Regions from separate parts of the Sphingomonas sp. PEI4 genome, predicted to be linked through region 1. Evidence: riboswitches for the same ligand, from Rfam matches in the RefSeq annotation. Region 1 holds a riboswitch; the other holds the start of a gene.

Region 1 (7,506 bases):
CAAGCTCGATACCTTCGCCGGCATCCCGCGCGAGGGCTATGGCTTCTCGCGCAATGCCGCCGTCCGCTTCGGTCCGCCGCACTTTTCCGCCGCCCAGTTCATGCTCGCGGGTGATGCCGAATTACAACAGGTGAAAATGCGTTACATCTTCTGACCGATCGTGACGGACCGAAAACGGTTTCACCGCGTTTCGCCGTGGAACCTTTTCTGTCCGGAGCATTTCCTTGCGCGCATTCACTCTCTTCACGTCTGCCGCAACCGCGGCGCTCACGATCGCCACGCCGGCCTTCGCCCAGACCGATCCCAACCCGTCGCCCCCGATCACCAACCCTGCGGACAACAACCGCATCACGGTCGGCATCGGCGCGGCATCGCTGCCCGACTATGAGGGCGCGGACAGCAATTCCTTCACTCCCGGCGCGGTTGCGATCGGCACGGTCCGCGGACACGACTTCTTCACGCGCGGCACGCAACTCTACGTCAACCTGATCCCGAACACGGGCGAGGCCGGCATCAACTACGAGCTGGGCGTCATTGGCGCGATCCGCACCGATCGCACCGGTAAGGTCGACAATCGCCAGGTCCGTGCACTCGGCAAGATCGACACGGCGTACGAGGTCGGCGGTTATGTCGGCATCGGCAAGACCGGCGTGATCACCAGCGATTACGACACGATCACGGCACGCGTCGCGTATGTCCACGACGTCTCGGGCACGCACGACAGCTATGTCATCACACCGCAGATCAACTACACCACGCCCCTGTCGGTCCGTACGCTCGTCGCGTTCGGCGTGTCGGCGGATTATGCGGGCAAGGGCTTTGGTCGCACCTATGCGGCGGTGACGCCGATCGGCACGCTTGCCAGCGGCCTGCGTACCTACGACGTCAACGACAGCGGTTTCCGTCGCGTCAACGCCTCGTTCTTCGTGTTGCAGAGCCTGTCGGGCGATCTGCGGCACGGCTTCGGTGTCGGTGCGGGCGTGCTCTACGGTCGCATGCTCGGCAAGTACAAGGACAGCCCGATCGTGGCCGATGTGGGCGACGCGGACCAGCTGTTGGGCGCGGTCGGACTCACCTACACGTTCTAATCGAATTATTTTTTGGCGGGTCTTGAAACCCGCATCCAAAAGCCGTCCGCAGTCGTTACTCGACGCGGACGGCTTTTTTTATGTCCGTAACAGAACAGGTTACGCGGGAACTTCGGTTAAACGAGGCCTGTCGGAACACGCTTGTTGCGCGATGGCCGGAAAGCAATCCGACGTCCGCAACAACAAGGGGAGGACCCTGATATGACCGAGCCTAACGTGACCGAGAGCGCGCACCTGATCGAAGCCCTCGATGCCCGCGTAGCGCGACGCAACGACCGGCGTGACTTCTTCAAGAACGCGCTCGGCGCGGCTGCGATCACCGCCGCCGGCGCCACCGCGCTGTCCTTCTCCTCCTCGGCGGCGGCGCAGGCCATCACCGACGCGGACGTCCTGAACTTCGCCCTCAACCTCGAATATCTCGAGGCGCAATTCTATTCCTACGCCGCAACCGGTGCAGGTCTCCCCAACACCCTGCTCACCGGCACCGGTCAGCAGGGCGCCGTCCTCGGCGGCCGCCAGGTCGCGTTCACCGACCCGATCGTCGCGCAATACGCCAGGGAGATCGCCGCCGACGAGATCGCGCACGTCAACTTCCTGCGCACGGCCCTTGGCACCGCCGCCGTGTCGCAGCCGGCGATCGACGTCAGCGTGACCGCCACCAGCGCCTTCTCGAACGCCGCACGCGCCGCGGGCCTGATCGGCGCGGGCGCGTCGTTCGACGTCTATGCGAACGACGAGAACTTCCTGCTCGGCGCGTTCATCTTCGAAGACGTCGGCGTCACCGCCTACAAGGGTGCTGCCCCGCTGCTGACCAGCAAGGCGTATCTGGAGGCCGCCGCCGGCCTGCTCGCGGTCGAGGCCTATCATGCCGCGATCGTCCGCACGACGCTGTACGGCAAGGGCATCGAGACGCCGTCGCTGCGTACTGCCACCGAAGCGATCTCGAACGCGCGCGACAGCCTCGACGGCACGAGCGACATCGATCAGGGCGTCGCGCCGATGACGATGACGCCGACCAACCTTGCCACGACGCAGGCCGCCGTGACGATCGCGAACGTCGCCCCGCTGGATTCCAACGCTCTCGCGTTCAGCCGGTCGACCAGCCAGGTGCTGAACATCGTCTACCTCACCAGGGGCGCGGCATCGGCGGGCGGGTTCTTCCCCGCAGGCATGAACGGCAACATCAAGACGAGCGTAGCTGCAGCCTGATCGGCTCCGACCCAACGCTATTCTTCGACACAGGGGAGAGACCCAAGTGACCGATATCAATACCCAGGACATCTTCGACGCGATCGCCAGCCGTCGTAACGAACGCCGCAACTTCCTTCGTTTTGCGGGTGGATCCGCGCTTGCCGTCGGCGGTGCATCGTTGCTTGCCGCGTGCGGTAGCGACGATGACGATCTCGCGCCGGCCCCGACGCCTACGCCGACGCCGCCACCCGCTGCGGCGCTGAACGACGCCGACGTGCTGAACTTTGCGCTCAACCTCGAATATCTGGAATCGCAATTCTACGCGATTTCGACGTTTGGCGTCGGCCTCAACGCCAGCATGCTCACCGGAACGGGCCAGCAGGGAGCCGTGACCGGCGGCGCGCAGGTGCCGTTCCAGGATCCGGTCCTGCGCGAATATGCGCGGGAGATCGCGATCGACGAAGTCGCGCACGTTGCGTTCCTGCGCACCGCGCTCGGCACCGCCGCGATCGCTCAGCCTGCGATCGACATCTCGCCCGGCACTGCTGCAGCGCCGGGTGCCTTCACGCTCGCCGCTCGCTCGGCCGGCGTTGTCGGCCCGACAGGCATCTTCAACCCGTATGCCGACGAGAACAGCTTCTTCCTCGGCGCGTTCATCTTCGAGGATGTCGGCGTCTCGGCTTACAAGGGCGCGGCACCGCTGCTGCAGAACAAGACGTTCCTGGAGGCCTCCGCCGGCATCCTCGCGACGGAAGGGTATCACGCGGGTCTCATCCGCACGGTGCTGTATCGCCGCGGCCTGACGATCCCGTCGCTGCGCACCGCTGCCAACCAGATCAGCGACGCGCGCGACAGCCTCGACGGCACCGTCACGAACGCCGCGACCGGCGTCATCGCTGACGACGATCAGGGCATCACCAGCAGCGATCCGACGATGTCCAACATCGTGCCGACGGACGCCAACGGTTTGGCCTTCAGCCGCTCGACCGGGCAGGTGCTCAACATCGTCTACCTGAACAAGGCCGCCGTCTCGATGGGCGGGTTCTTCCCGGCCGGCGTCAACGGCGTGATCAAGACCAGCGCTGCCAATCCGTGATCGCGACCACCGATTGAACATAGACCTCGGGTCGCGGCGAGCATTGGGAGCGCCGCGACCCTCGTTTGGGGAATGACCATGAAGCACTTTACGAAGCTTACCGCGCTATCCGGCCTCGCCGTCGCGAGCTTTTCCGCCGTTCCGGCCCACGCACAGGAAATCACCGAAGACCGTCCGTTCTCCGGCGTCTATGTCGGTGCAGCCGGCGGGTACGACATCCAGGGCAACGATACCGGCTCGTCGATCCTGTTCGACCGCAACGGCGACGGCAATTTCAGCGACAGCGTCAACACGATCACCGGCGCCAACGCCTTCTCGCCCGGGTTCTGCAACGGCTCCGCGCGCACCGGCGCCGCTGCCTATGGCTGTCGCAACGACGATGACGGCTGGGCCTATTACGGCCGCGTCGGCATGGATGCACAGCGCGGCAACATCGTCGTCGGCGTCGTCGGCGAATTCGGCAAGTCCGAGATCACCGACAGCACCTCCGGCTTCTCGACCACGCCCGCCAGCTACACCATGGCGCGCAAGCTGAAATGGGAAGGCTCGATCCGCGGTCGCGCGGGTTATGCGGTGAACACCACGCTGTTCTACGGCACGTTCGGTGCGGGCTATGCCAAGATCAACAATCTGTTCTTCAGCACCAACACCGCCAACGCGTTTTCGGCCAGCGGCTCGAAGAACCAGTGGGGTATCCTCGGCGGCGGCGGCATCGAGCAGAAGCTGACCAAGAACATCTCGATCGGCATGGAATACATGTTCCACCAGTATAATGACGACGACGCCCGCGTCCGCGTGACCGCTGGCACCGCACTTGCCGGCAGCCCGGTATTGCTCGCCAACAACCCCTTCCTAATCGCGCCCAACACCAGCGGCACCGACTTCCGCCGCAGCGACGACAAGTTCCGCTGGCACTCGCTGCGCGGCACAGTGAACTTCAGGTTTTAGGCGCCGGGCGGCTTGAGCCAACCTGGCGCAGGACTCGCCCAAGCCCGGCCAGCGCAGCAAAGCACGCCACAAGGCGTAGCTTTGCTACGACTGACGGCGCGCGGAGTAAGGGAAAGGCCGTTGCCCCACACCGCGGCAGCGGCCTTTCTCCTGTGCGCGTTACTTCAATCCTCCCCCGCCAGGGGGAGGTAGCGCCGTAGGCGACGGAGGGGGAGGACACGCAACAGAGGTTTCCCCTTACCTCCCCCTCCGACAGGCTAAGGCCTGCCACCTCCCCCTGGCGGGGGAGGATCGTTAGAAGCTGCCCATTCCCCCCTCTCCTCCGTTCGCCCTGAGCGAAGTCGAAGGGCAAGCCGCAAGCGCAAACGCCTCGCACCCGCTCACCACGAACGGCGAAGTTTCCCGTTGCACCCCACCCCAAGCCCCCTATGCTCGCCCCACCCCGGGGGAGCGCTTTATCCGCGCTTGAGAGGAAGGCAGGAGCCTTCGACCCGCTGAACCTGATCCGGTTGATACCGGCGGAGGGAGGGAGCGGTCGCCACAGAACCGCAGCCTTTGCTCCGAGACCTTTAGGAGCAAGCGCATGGCCGTCACGCAAAAGACCACCGACATCGGCGTAACCACCGGCCCGATCCGAGGCTCGCGCAAAATCCACGTCGCGGTCCCCTCCAGCCCAGACGTCCGCGTCGCCATGCGCGAGATCGTCCTCGACCCAAGCTGCTCCGAACCCCCCTTGCGCGTCTACGACACCAGCGGCCCCTACACAGACCCGCGCGCCACGATCGACATCAACGCCGGCTTGCCGCCAATCCGCCGCCAGTGGATCGAAGCCCGAGGCGACGTAGAATCCTACGAAGCCCGAGAACTCCGCCCCGAAGACAACGGCCAGCTCGGCCCAGACCGCTCCGGCGGCGTCCCCCAATTCCCCGGCACCATCAAGCGCCCCCTCCGCGCCAAGCCCGGCCACAACGTCAGCCAGATGCACTACGCCCGCCGCGGCATCATCACCCCCGAAATGGAATACGTCGCCACCCGAGAAAACCTCGGCCGCGCCATGCTCAAGGACTACAAACGAGACGGCGAAAGCTTCGGCGCACAGATCCCCGACTTCGTAACCCCCGAATTCGTCCGCGACGAGGTCGCCCGCGGCCGCGCAATCATCCCCAACAACATCAACCACCCCGAATCCGAACCGATGGCGATCGGCCGCAACTTCCTGGTCAAGATCAACGCCAACATCGGCAATTCCGCGGTCGCCAGCAACGTCGCCGCCGAAGTCGACAAGCTCGTCTGGTCGATCCGCTGGGGCGCAGACACGGTGATGGACCTCAGCACCGGCCGCAACATCCACGACACCCGCGAATGGATCCTCCGCAACTCGCCGGTCCCGATCGGCACCGTCCCCATCTACCAGGCGCTCGAAAAGGTCGGCGGCGTCGCCGAAGACCTCACCTGGGAGATCTTCCGCGACACGTTGATCGAGCAGGCCGAACAAGGCGTCGATTACTTCACGATCCACGCCGGCGTCCGCCTCGCCTACATCCCGATGACCGCGAAACGCGTCACCGGGATCGTCTCGCGCGGCGGCTCGATCATGGCGAAATGGTGCCTCAGCCACCACAAGGAGAGCTTCCTCTACGAGCGCTTCGACGAGATCACCGAGATCATGAAGGCCTACGACATCGCCTACAGCCTAGGCGACGGCCTGCGCCCCGGCAGCATCGCCGACGCCAACGACGAAGCGCAGTTCAGCGAACTCTACACGCTCGGCGAACTCACCCACCGTGCCTGGAAGAGCGACGTCCAGGTCATGATCGAAGGCCCCGGCCACGTCCCGATGCACAAGATCAAGGAGAACATGGACAAGCAACTCGAAGTCTGCGGCGAAGCGCCCTTCTACACGCTAGGGCCACTCACCACGGACATAGCCCCCGGCTACGACCACATAACGAGCGGCATCGGCGCCGCGATGATCGGCTGGTACGGCACCGCGATGCTCTGCTACGTCACGCCGAAGGAGCATCTAGGCCTCCCCGACCGCGACGACGTGAAAGTAGGCGTAGTAACCTACAAACTAGCCGCCCACGCCGCCGACCTCGCCAAAGGCCACCCCGCCGCCCAGATGCGCGACGACGCCCTCAGCCGCGCAAGGTTCGAATTCCGCTGGAGAGACCAGTTCAACCTATCCCTGGACCCCGACACCGCCGAACAATACCACGACCAGACGTTACCGGCAGAAGGCGCCAAGACCGCGCACTTCTGTAGCATGTGCGGCCCAAAATTCTGCTCGATGAAGATCACGCAAGAAGTGCGGGACTTCGCAGCGAAGCAGAATGCGCCTGCGGACACGTTTCTAGTGGCGGACACAGCCGCAACCACCGCCGACACCAACCGCGCGCTCTTCGCGAAGGGTGCGCATATGGACGCTGAGAAGGGGATGGCGGCGATGAGCGAGGTGTTTAGAGAGAGGGGCAGTGAAATTTATCTGCCGGCGAAAGAGTAAAGATGCCCGATGCTATTTTCGGACGCACGATCCAATTGTTTTTGGTCGACGGCACGCCCAACGGGCTAAGGAAGGCCACGATCCATGGCTGGACGGGGCTGACATTCGTCGCGACCGACGCGACTTTTGCCGCTTTGGTTGCTCGTCCTGAGTTGGATCGCACGGGCGTTTACGTTCTTCATGGACCTGACCCAATAAAGTCGGGTGCGACCCGTGCCTATATCGGCTCGGCGAATAGCGTGACCGAGCGTATCAAGCAGAGCGCCGGACAGCGAGCTTTTTGGGAGACCGCGATTGCGGTCACCACCAGCGATGACGACCTTTCGAAAGGCCATGTTGAGTATTTAGAAGCTCGGCTGATCGAGATGGCAGTGGCTGCAAAACGTGTTGAGTTGGACAACGGTACGCAGCCCGCCGGGCATCGGCGGCGCCTCCCCGAGGCAGACCAGGCAAACATGGAACAGTTCCTACTGAACCTGCAGGTCATACTGCCGGTTATCGGTCTCGATCTGCTAAAACCTCAGCCGAGAGCTGCTGCCCAAACGATAATTCCGGCAGAGCAAAGAACGGCGCACGATGTTCATTTCGAAATAAATCATAAGGCTGGGGCGAGAGCTGAGGCAGTAGAAGAAGATGGCGAGTTTATAGTCTTGGAAGGTTCGCAGGCGCTGAAGGAATCG
Region 2 (7,506 bases), 840 kb from region 1:
ATCGCGGAGTTCGAGTCGCCGACGATGCCGGCAAAGTAATCGATTTCCGACAGCGCGAACTCGATATGGACCAGCGGCAGCAGGCGGACGATCGTCGCGATGTCCGCGCGACTCAGCGGCAGGATCGTCGCATAGCCCGACAGGAGCGCGATCGCGGCCTCCGGGTCCGCAATCGCCGCGTCGTCCCCCTGCCCCAGCTTCAACCACTGTACCGCGGTCCGCTCGATCGCGGTGGCGATATCATGGACGGCGCAGGTGCGATCGGCGAGACCGAAGTCGAACACGGTTCGCACGCTGCCGTCGGCTGCCCAGAGCAGGTTGGACGGATGCCAGTCGTTGTGAGTCCATAGCGGCACTTGCGCGGCCAGCAGCACGGAAAGCCCGCCACCCAACGCTCCGAACAGTCTCGCAACGTCACGCCGCCACGACCGAGCTGCGAGGGCCGCGGCCAGTGTGGGACGGGCGGCGACATAGGCTTCGGCCGCCGCGATCGGATCGGTTGCGGGCAGGATCGTGAAACTCGCCACGAGCGGCTGCGGTCGACGCGCCGGAGCCGCAAAATCGCGTGCGGCACGGTGCAGCGTCGCGAGGGCGACACCCGCGGCATGCGCGTGGGCGTGCGTGAAGAACGGCGTCCACGACAGGCTGTCGCGGTACAGGTCCGCGCCGGGCGCCTCGCGAAAGAGTTCGTACGACCATTCGCCGCTCGCAACTGCACTCCCGCCGTCTGCGGTCGCCATCACTTCGGCGACGGAAACGCCGGTACCGGCAAGATGCGCGATGAATGCATGCTCCTCGGCCAGCCCTTCGATCGAGCGGACGCGAGCGTGATGACGTTTCAGCAAGAACACGCCTTGGGTCGCGTGAACCAGCGTCGCCGCGGAGAACGGTCGCGGGGAATGCCAGTGCAGCCCGGTCATCCGCCCCGCCGCGGGAAAGCGAGCGAGCACCGCCTCGGCTTCGTCCGCGGTTATCGCAGGCCAGGTCGGCGCCTCCATCGCGGTGCCCATGCCGTGAACCAGATGCATCGGCTGCGTCGCCATCTCAGAACGCCCGTGAGATCGTCGCCATGACCGCAGCACCGCTCCCGATGTAATAGGCGGGCGGCGACCCGGCGATGACCGTGCCGCCACGGCCGATCGTGTCCCGCGCATTGGTGCTGACCGACTGCACGCCGGCAAGGACGTGCGGATCGGTGACGTTGATCGCATTGACGCGCAGGTCGGTGCGCTTGCCGTCGAGCCAGTCGGCCAGGTGCATGCCGACCGACAGGTCGAGCGTCGCATAGCCCTTGATGCGTTCGTCGTTCATGAAGCTCGCATATTGCCGGCCGATATATTTCGACGCGACGCTGCCAAAGAAGCGGCCATCGTCATAGATCCCGCCGGCGCCGAACTGGACGGTCGGGCTGGACACCGCGTGCTTGCCTTTGGTCGGCAGGAAGTCCGCGCCGACCGGCAGATCGTCGTCGATCCGCGCGCGCAGATATTCGCCCGAAAGATACAGGCTGACCCCGGCGACCGGACGGTAGTCGATCTCCGCATCGACGCCGTACGAGGTTTGACCACCAGCGTTGAGCGTCGCGTTGACCTGTGCGCCGCCCTGGTCGAGCACGGTGGCGAGTTGGCGGTTGCGGAACTTGTAGTGGAAGCCGGTCACCGAGGCGGAGAACTGCTCGCCGATGAAGCGATAGCCGATCTCCTGCGAGACCGAATATTCGTTCTTGAGCGCGTTCGTCCCCTGCACGACCACCTCGCCACCGTAATAGCTGTTGTAGAGCGTGAACTCGTTGGGCGTGCGGAAGTTGGTGGTGATGTTGGCGAACAGCTGCTGGCGATCGTCGAGCCGGTAGTGGATCGCGGCCCGCGGCAGGGCAGCGAAGCTGTCGTTGCGAACCTTGTCCTGCGGGCCGGGCAAATAATTGCGGCCGTTGCGCAGGACGTTCACGCCCTTGAACCCGGCATCGATCGTCAGCCGCGGCGTGAGCGCGATGCTGTCGGCGAGAAAGAAACCCTTCGTGACCGTCACGGTGCGCTGGTTCTCATAGGCGAGCAGGCGGCCGTCAGCGGTGCGGATCGCCTTGGCGCGGTAGCCCCAACGGTCGGTCGGCTGCCCGTTTTCGTCGACCGAGGTGTACGACTGCGTGACGCGATCAGTGCCGTAATCGAACCAGAGCCCGGCGGTGAGCGTGTGTGCGCCGGTCTTGAAGGTGAGCTTGCTGACGTTGCCGGTCCGCATCTGGTCGCCGGTATAATTGCCAAGCACGGTCGCCACGCCGTCGACCGCACCGGGCAGCTCGATCGGCGCTGCCAGTTCTTCGGTGCCAAGGAAGTTTCCTTCGGTGGTCAGCTGCGTCCCGTAAGGCGAGTTGCCGTAGCCGAACTGGAGATAGGTGGTGGTGTCGAGCGCAAGCCGATCGGTCAGCGCCAGATGCACCGGCGCGGAGGCGTAGAGGTTGCGGAACGGCGCGCGGTACAGGCGCCAATAGTTGGTGTTCCCTGCCGTGTAGCGCTTGTCGTAGTTGAACCCGCGACCCTGCGCGTTCCACTCGGCGAGCGTCGGGCTCGGATAGCTCGACGAGTTCGCATCATTGTACGACAGCGCGAGGCTGGCGCGGTTGCCGGCGCCCCATTCGCCCAGGATCTTGGCGTCGATATGTTGGCGCGTGTCGTAGCCGGCACCCCGCCAATTGTCGGCGCGGGTGTTTGAATAGGACAGGAATGCCTTCAGCCCGGTATTGCCGATCGTCCCGCTATCGACGCGGAAGAAGCCGCGCCGCGCCGCATAGCTGCCGAGCGACAGGTCGACGAGCGCACCGGGACGCGCCTTCGGATCGTCGAGCGACAGCGACAACAGCCCGCCTGCACCGCCGAGCGTGGGTGAATCGATATCGACCGACCCTTGGGCGAGCGAGATACGCTTTAAATTCTCCGGGTCGGCGAACTGCGACGGGTAGGCGTAATAATAGCCGATGTCGTTCTGCGGTGCGCCTTCCATCAGCACGCCGATCTCGTCCTGGCCGAGACCGCGCAGCGTCAGGCTCGAACTCGTCGACAGGCCGTACGGATCGCTCGACGCGACGTTCGCGCCGGGCAGCAGCGTGACGAGCTGGAACGCGTTCAGCGTCGGCGCCTGCTTGACGATGAAGTCGGCGGAAATCGCACTCTGCGCGCGCGGCACCTTCTGGTCCGGGAGCAAACCGGCCGGGTCCTGCTTACCGACCACGCGGATTTCGGCGGGTTCGACCGGCTCGGACGCGACCTGCGCCCCTGCCGCACTGGCGGCCAGGGTTGCCGTCAGGGCCAACGCGACCCGGAGGGCAGGACGGCCCCGCGCTACCAATGCGCGCGTCACAACGAAAAACCAGCACTGAAAACCGTCACGTCCACTCCAATCGGAGGGACGACGGGCCAGCCGCAGACCCTCCCTACGCCGGTATAAGCCGGATCAGGTTCAGCGGGTCATGGGCTGCTGCCCACCTCTCAGCCGCACATCAGCGGCCCCCCGGGGATAGCGCCGCTTAGGCGGTCCGGGGTTACGTGGAAAGCGCTATCGCGCATCGGTTTACGGGGCGGCGGCGAACACGTCCTTGCGGATATGCGTGATCCGGCACGCCAGATCGGCCTCGCCGCTCGCGACGACGTAAAAGTCGCCCGCATCGGCGATGCCCGTCGTGAAGACGACGTTATCGACATACATGCTGTCCTTCAGCGGCTCGGTCAGCGCCGGGTTCGGTTCCAGCAAAGCGGTGTGATCGGTCGCGACGGTGGTCGAGGGGTCGTCCTTGTCGAGGATCGACCAATAGGTCCGGTAGATGCCGACCACGCCCGACGGCTCGACACCGTGCCACAAGGTCAGCCAACCGCGATCCGTAAGAATCGGCGGCGAACCACCGCCCATCCGCGCGGTCGACACGGTCGCCGCATGCGGCCGGATGCCGGGCTTGTCGTGCGGCTTCCAGTGCAGCGCATCGGGCGAGCGCGACAGGTTGATCGAAGGCCCCGCGCGCCACTCGCTATTTGGCGGATACGCGAAATACAGATCGCCGAGCGGCCGCGTCTGCGCCCAGTATTGCCCCTCGATCAGCCCTTCGAAGATCAGCATGTCCTTGTTCTGATGATCGAGGACAATGCCCTCGAGCTGCCAGTCGAGCGCATCGGCGGACGAATACAGCGTCGTCGAATGTCGCTCCGGGCTGACCGAACAGGTTGTCATCAGATACCGATCCCCAACTTTCGAGATCCGCGCATCCTCGACGCCGTAGCACTGGTACGACGTCCGCGGCGCGATCGCCTTGTCGTAATGCACCGCGACGACCGATCGTCCCTCAGGGTCCAGCTCGACCGGCAGCAACCAGGACAACGACGTCAACGCCATCACCTTCCACCCGCCCCCAGGGATCAGGAACTTGCGAGGATCCTTCGTATCAACCATCTGCAACGGCCACGCATCAAGCAGGTACGCGCCATCCTGCCAGCGGATCGCGTGGACGTTGCCGCCCTTGACCGGCTGCTTCAGGGCTTCGGCGACGCGCACCATCAGCAGCAGATTGCCGTTCGCCAGCCGCGTCATCCCCGGATTGAATGCACCCAGCACATAGGTCTCGGCGCCGACCTTCCCCGCCAGCGGCGAGCGCGACAGGTCGATATCGGCGGGGGTGAAGACGAGCTGGTCGAACATGCTATTCTCCTTGATACGTATTCCATCTGTGTTCCCCCGCGAAGGCGGGGGCCCAGGGCCACGAACGCTGCCCTATCGTACCCTGGGCTCCCGCTTTCGCGGGAGAACTAGAAGGAGAGGTTATTCCCCCTCAAGCGCCCGCGGTACGATCACGATCTGCTGGATCACCGAGCGCGTTGGCTGGGTGAGCACAAACTCAACCCCCGCCGCGATGTCCTCCGCGCGCAGCATCTGCTCCGCCTCGATCATCTGGCGCTGCTTGTCGTCGGGCACGTCGGGATACTGCATGTTCGAGCCGACCTTGCCGGGCTCGACGAGCGAAACCTTGACGCCCTTCGGCCCCAGCTCACGCCGCAGCGCCTCCGAGAAACCGGCGATGCCCGACTTGATCCCGGCATACACCGTGGAGCTGGGCCCGAGGACGTGGGCGCTCATCGAGCCGATGATGACGAGGTCGCTGATCGGCGTCATCCGGTGCGCCGCATGGTGTGCGCTGAGCAGATACGCGGTGAAGTCGACCGCGATCGCATAGCGCAGTTCGTCCTCGCTCATCTGCATCAGCCCACCAGCCGCGACCGCTGCGTTGACGACGGTGATGTCGAACCCGCCGAGATACGCTTCGCCCGCATCGAAGAACGCGCGGACCTTGTCGGGATCGGCCAGCTCGGTGACCATCCCGTCGCCCTCGCCGACCTGCCGAATGTGCGTCAGCGCGTCCTGCAGATACCGCTCCTCGCGTCCGCAGATGAAGACCTTCGCGCCGTTCGCTGCAAGCGATACCGCGATCGCCCGGCCAATCCCGGTCGTCCCCCCGGTAATGATCGCGCGGCGGCCCTTCAGCGGGCGGACGGTCGTGTGGAGGTCGGCGCGTTCGGTCATCGAGGTTCCCGGCTTGTCAGTAACGTCCACGCTCAACGCGCAGCCCTAGCGGGGGGTCCCTAAGCGCGGATTGCGGCCCCCTCAAGCGCGCGCGCCAGCAACCGGTCGATCGGATCGTGCAGCATCGGTTCGCTCAACGTCGGCGCATGGCCCACGCCGGGCACCGTCACCAGTTCGGCATGGTCGAGCGATGCCGCCATCCGCTCCGCCGTCGGCGCCGAGAGCAGATCGGAGCGCCCACCGCGCACGATAAGCGTCGGCACGTCGCGGAGCGAGGCCAGCGCCTGCCACATGTCCGGCCCCGCCTCGCTCCCCGGCACGCGGAACGGCTCGGCGATCTTCAAATCATAGTCGAGCACGATCCGACCCGAACTGTTCAGCCGATACAGCCGCTTGGCCATCGCCAGCCAATCCTCGATCTGCCAGTCGGGATACACGTCGCCGTTATTCTCCGCGACGCAGCGCGCGGCGTGCATCCAGGTCGGGAAGACGCTCGCCTTGCCGACATAGCCGCGGATTCGTGACAGCCCTTGCGCATCGATCTCCGGACCGACGTCGTTGAGCAGCGCCGCCATCATCCGGCCCCGCGACGGCCCGGCCATCAGCATCGTCACGATCCCGCCGAGCGACGTGCCGAACGCGATGTACCTGTCGATCCCCTGTTCGGTCAGCAGCGCCTCGACGTCCTGCACGTACGTCAGCGGCACGTACGACATCGGATCCTTCGCATACGCACTCTCGCCGCGCCCGCGCAAATCCAGCGCGATCAGCCGCCAGCGCCCCGCAAGCCGCGCCGCCAGCGCATCGAAATCGCGCGCGTTCCGCGTCAGGCCGGGCATGCAGATGATCGGCGGCTTGCCCTCGGACCCGCCCGGATAGTCCCGCGCGTGCAGTCTCAGCCCATCATTGGACCACCAATAGAGGTTTTCGTAAGCGGCCATGGTTGCGTCCTTCGGGTAGCGCCCACCATATCGCCGCATGCCCATCCGCCCGCAAGCCTATCGCCCCGAAGCAAAGCTCCTCGATCTGGGCGACGGTTTCTTCGATCCCGTCGCGCCCGCTGACTTCCCCGAGACCCGGCTCCGCTTTCGCAACGATCGCGCCGCCGCGCAGATCGGCCTCGACGCGCTGACCGACGACGAGTGGAACCGCCATTTTGGCCGGTTCGAGCCTCTGCCCGACACGCTCCCCCAGCCGTTCGCGCTGCGCTATCACGGCCACCAGTTCCGCAGCTACAACCCCGATCTCGGCGACGGCCGTGGCTTCACCTTCGCCCAGATGCGCGATGATCGCGATCGCCTGATGGACCTCGGCACAAAGGGCTCGGGCCAGACCCCGTGGAGTCGCGCCGGCGACGGCCGCCTAACCCTCAAGGGCGGCGTCCGCGAAATCCTCGCGACCGAGATGCTCGAGGCGCTCAACGTCCCCACCTCGCGCACGCTGTCGCTTATCGAGACCGGCGAGCAACTCCAGCGCGGCGACGAGCCCAGCCCGACCCGCTCCGCCGTCCTCGTCCGCCTCAACCACAGCCATGTCCGCATCGGCAGCTTCCAGCGGCTCGCCTATGAACGCGACGAAGCCGCCTTGCGCAAACTCGTCGGCTACACGCTGCGCAACCTCTACGACGAGGACAGCGACGACCCGGTCCGCCTGCTCGACCTCGTCGTCGGCCGCACCGCGCGTCTCGCCGCGCGCTACATGGCCGCCGGCTTCGTCCACGGCGTGCTCAATTCCGACAACATCAACGTCACCGGCGAGAGCTTCGATTACGGCCCATGGCGCTTCGCCCCGACCTGGGACCCAGCCTTCACCGCCGCCTATTTCGATCACCAGGGCCTGTATGCGTTCGGCCGCCAGCCCGAGGCGATCCACTGGGACGTGATGCAGCTCGCCGTCGCGCTCCGTCAGATCGCCGGGAGCGACCCGCTCGTCGCGGCACTCGACCAG

The links. Region 1 has a riboswitch for thiamine pyrophosphate ahead of thiC (phosphomethylpyrimidine synthase ThiC). Riboswitches for the same ligand answer to the same signal wherever they lie in the genome.
Region 2: it holds a riboswitch for thiamine pyrophosphate, as region 1 does, so the genes downstream of both, AC1MLZ_RS16325 (TonB-dependent receptor) here and thiC (phosphomethylpyrimidine synthase ThiC) in region 1, are expected to answer to the same signal.

Annotation. Positions count from the first base shown of each region.
Region 1 is NZ_CM155258.1:2,678,561-2,686,066, reverse strand. Features, by position in the region: gene AC1MLZ_RS12475 (DUF2141 domain-containing protein) at 1-154, shown strand, start outside; gene AC1MLZ_RS12470 (MipA/OmpV family protein) at 225-1,088, shown strand; gene AC1MLZ_RS12465 (ferritin-like domain-containing protein) at 1,290-2,297, shown strand; gene AC1MLZ_RS12460 (ferritin-like domain-containing protein) at 2,344-3,375, shown strand; gene AC1MLZ_RS12455 (outer membrane protein) at 3,454-4,323, shown strand; TPP riboswitch at 4,757-4,867, shown strand; gene thiC (phosphomethylpyrimidine synthase ThiC) at 4,907-6,826, shown strand; gene AC1MLZ_RS12445 (GIY-YIG nuclease family protein) at 6,829-7,506, shown strand, end outside.
Region 2 is NZ_CM155258.1:3,517,656-3,525,161, reverse strand. Features, by position in the region: gene AC1MLZ_RS16330 (phosphotransferase enzyme family protein) at 1-1,043, opposite strand, end outside; gene AC1MLZ_RS16325 (TonB-dependent receptor) at 1,045-3,288, opposite strand; TPP riboswitch at 3,408-3,517, opposite strand; gene AC1MLZ_RS16320 (glycoside hydrolase family 130 protein) at 3,565-4,680, opposite strand; gene AC1MLZ_RS16315 (SDR family oxidoreductase) at 4,801-5,559, opposite strand; gene AC1MLZ_RS16310 (alpha/beta fold hydrolase) at 5,619-6,500, opposite strand; gene AC1MLZ_RS16305 (protein adenylyltransferase SelO family protein) at 6,538-7,506, shown strand, end outside.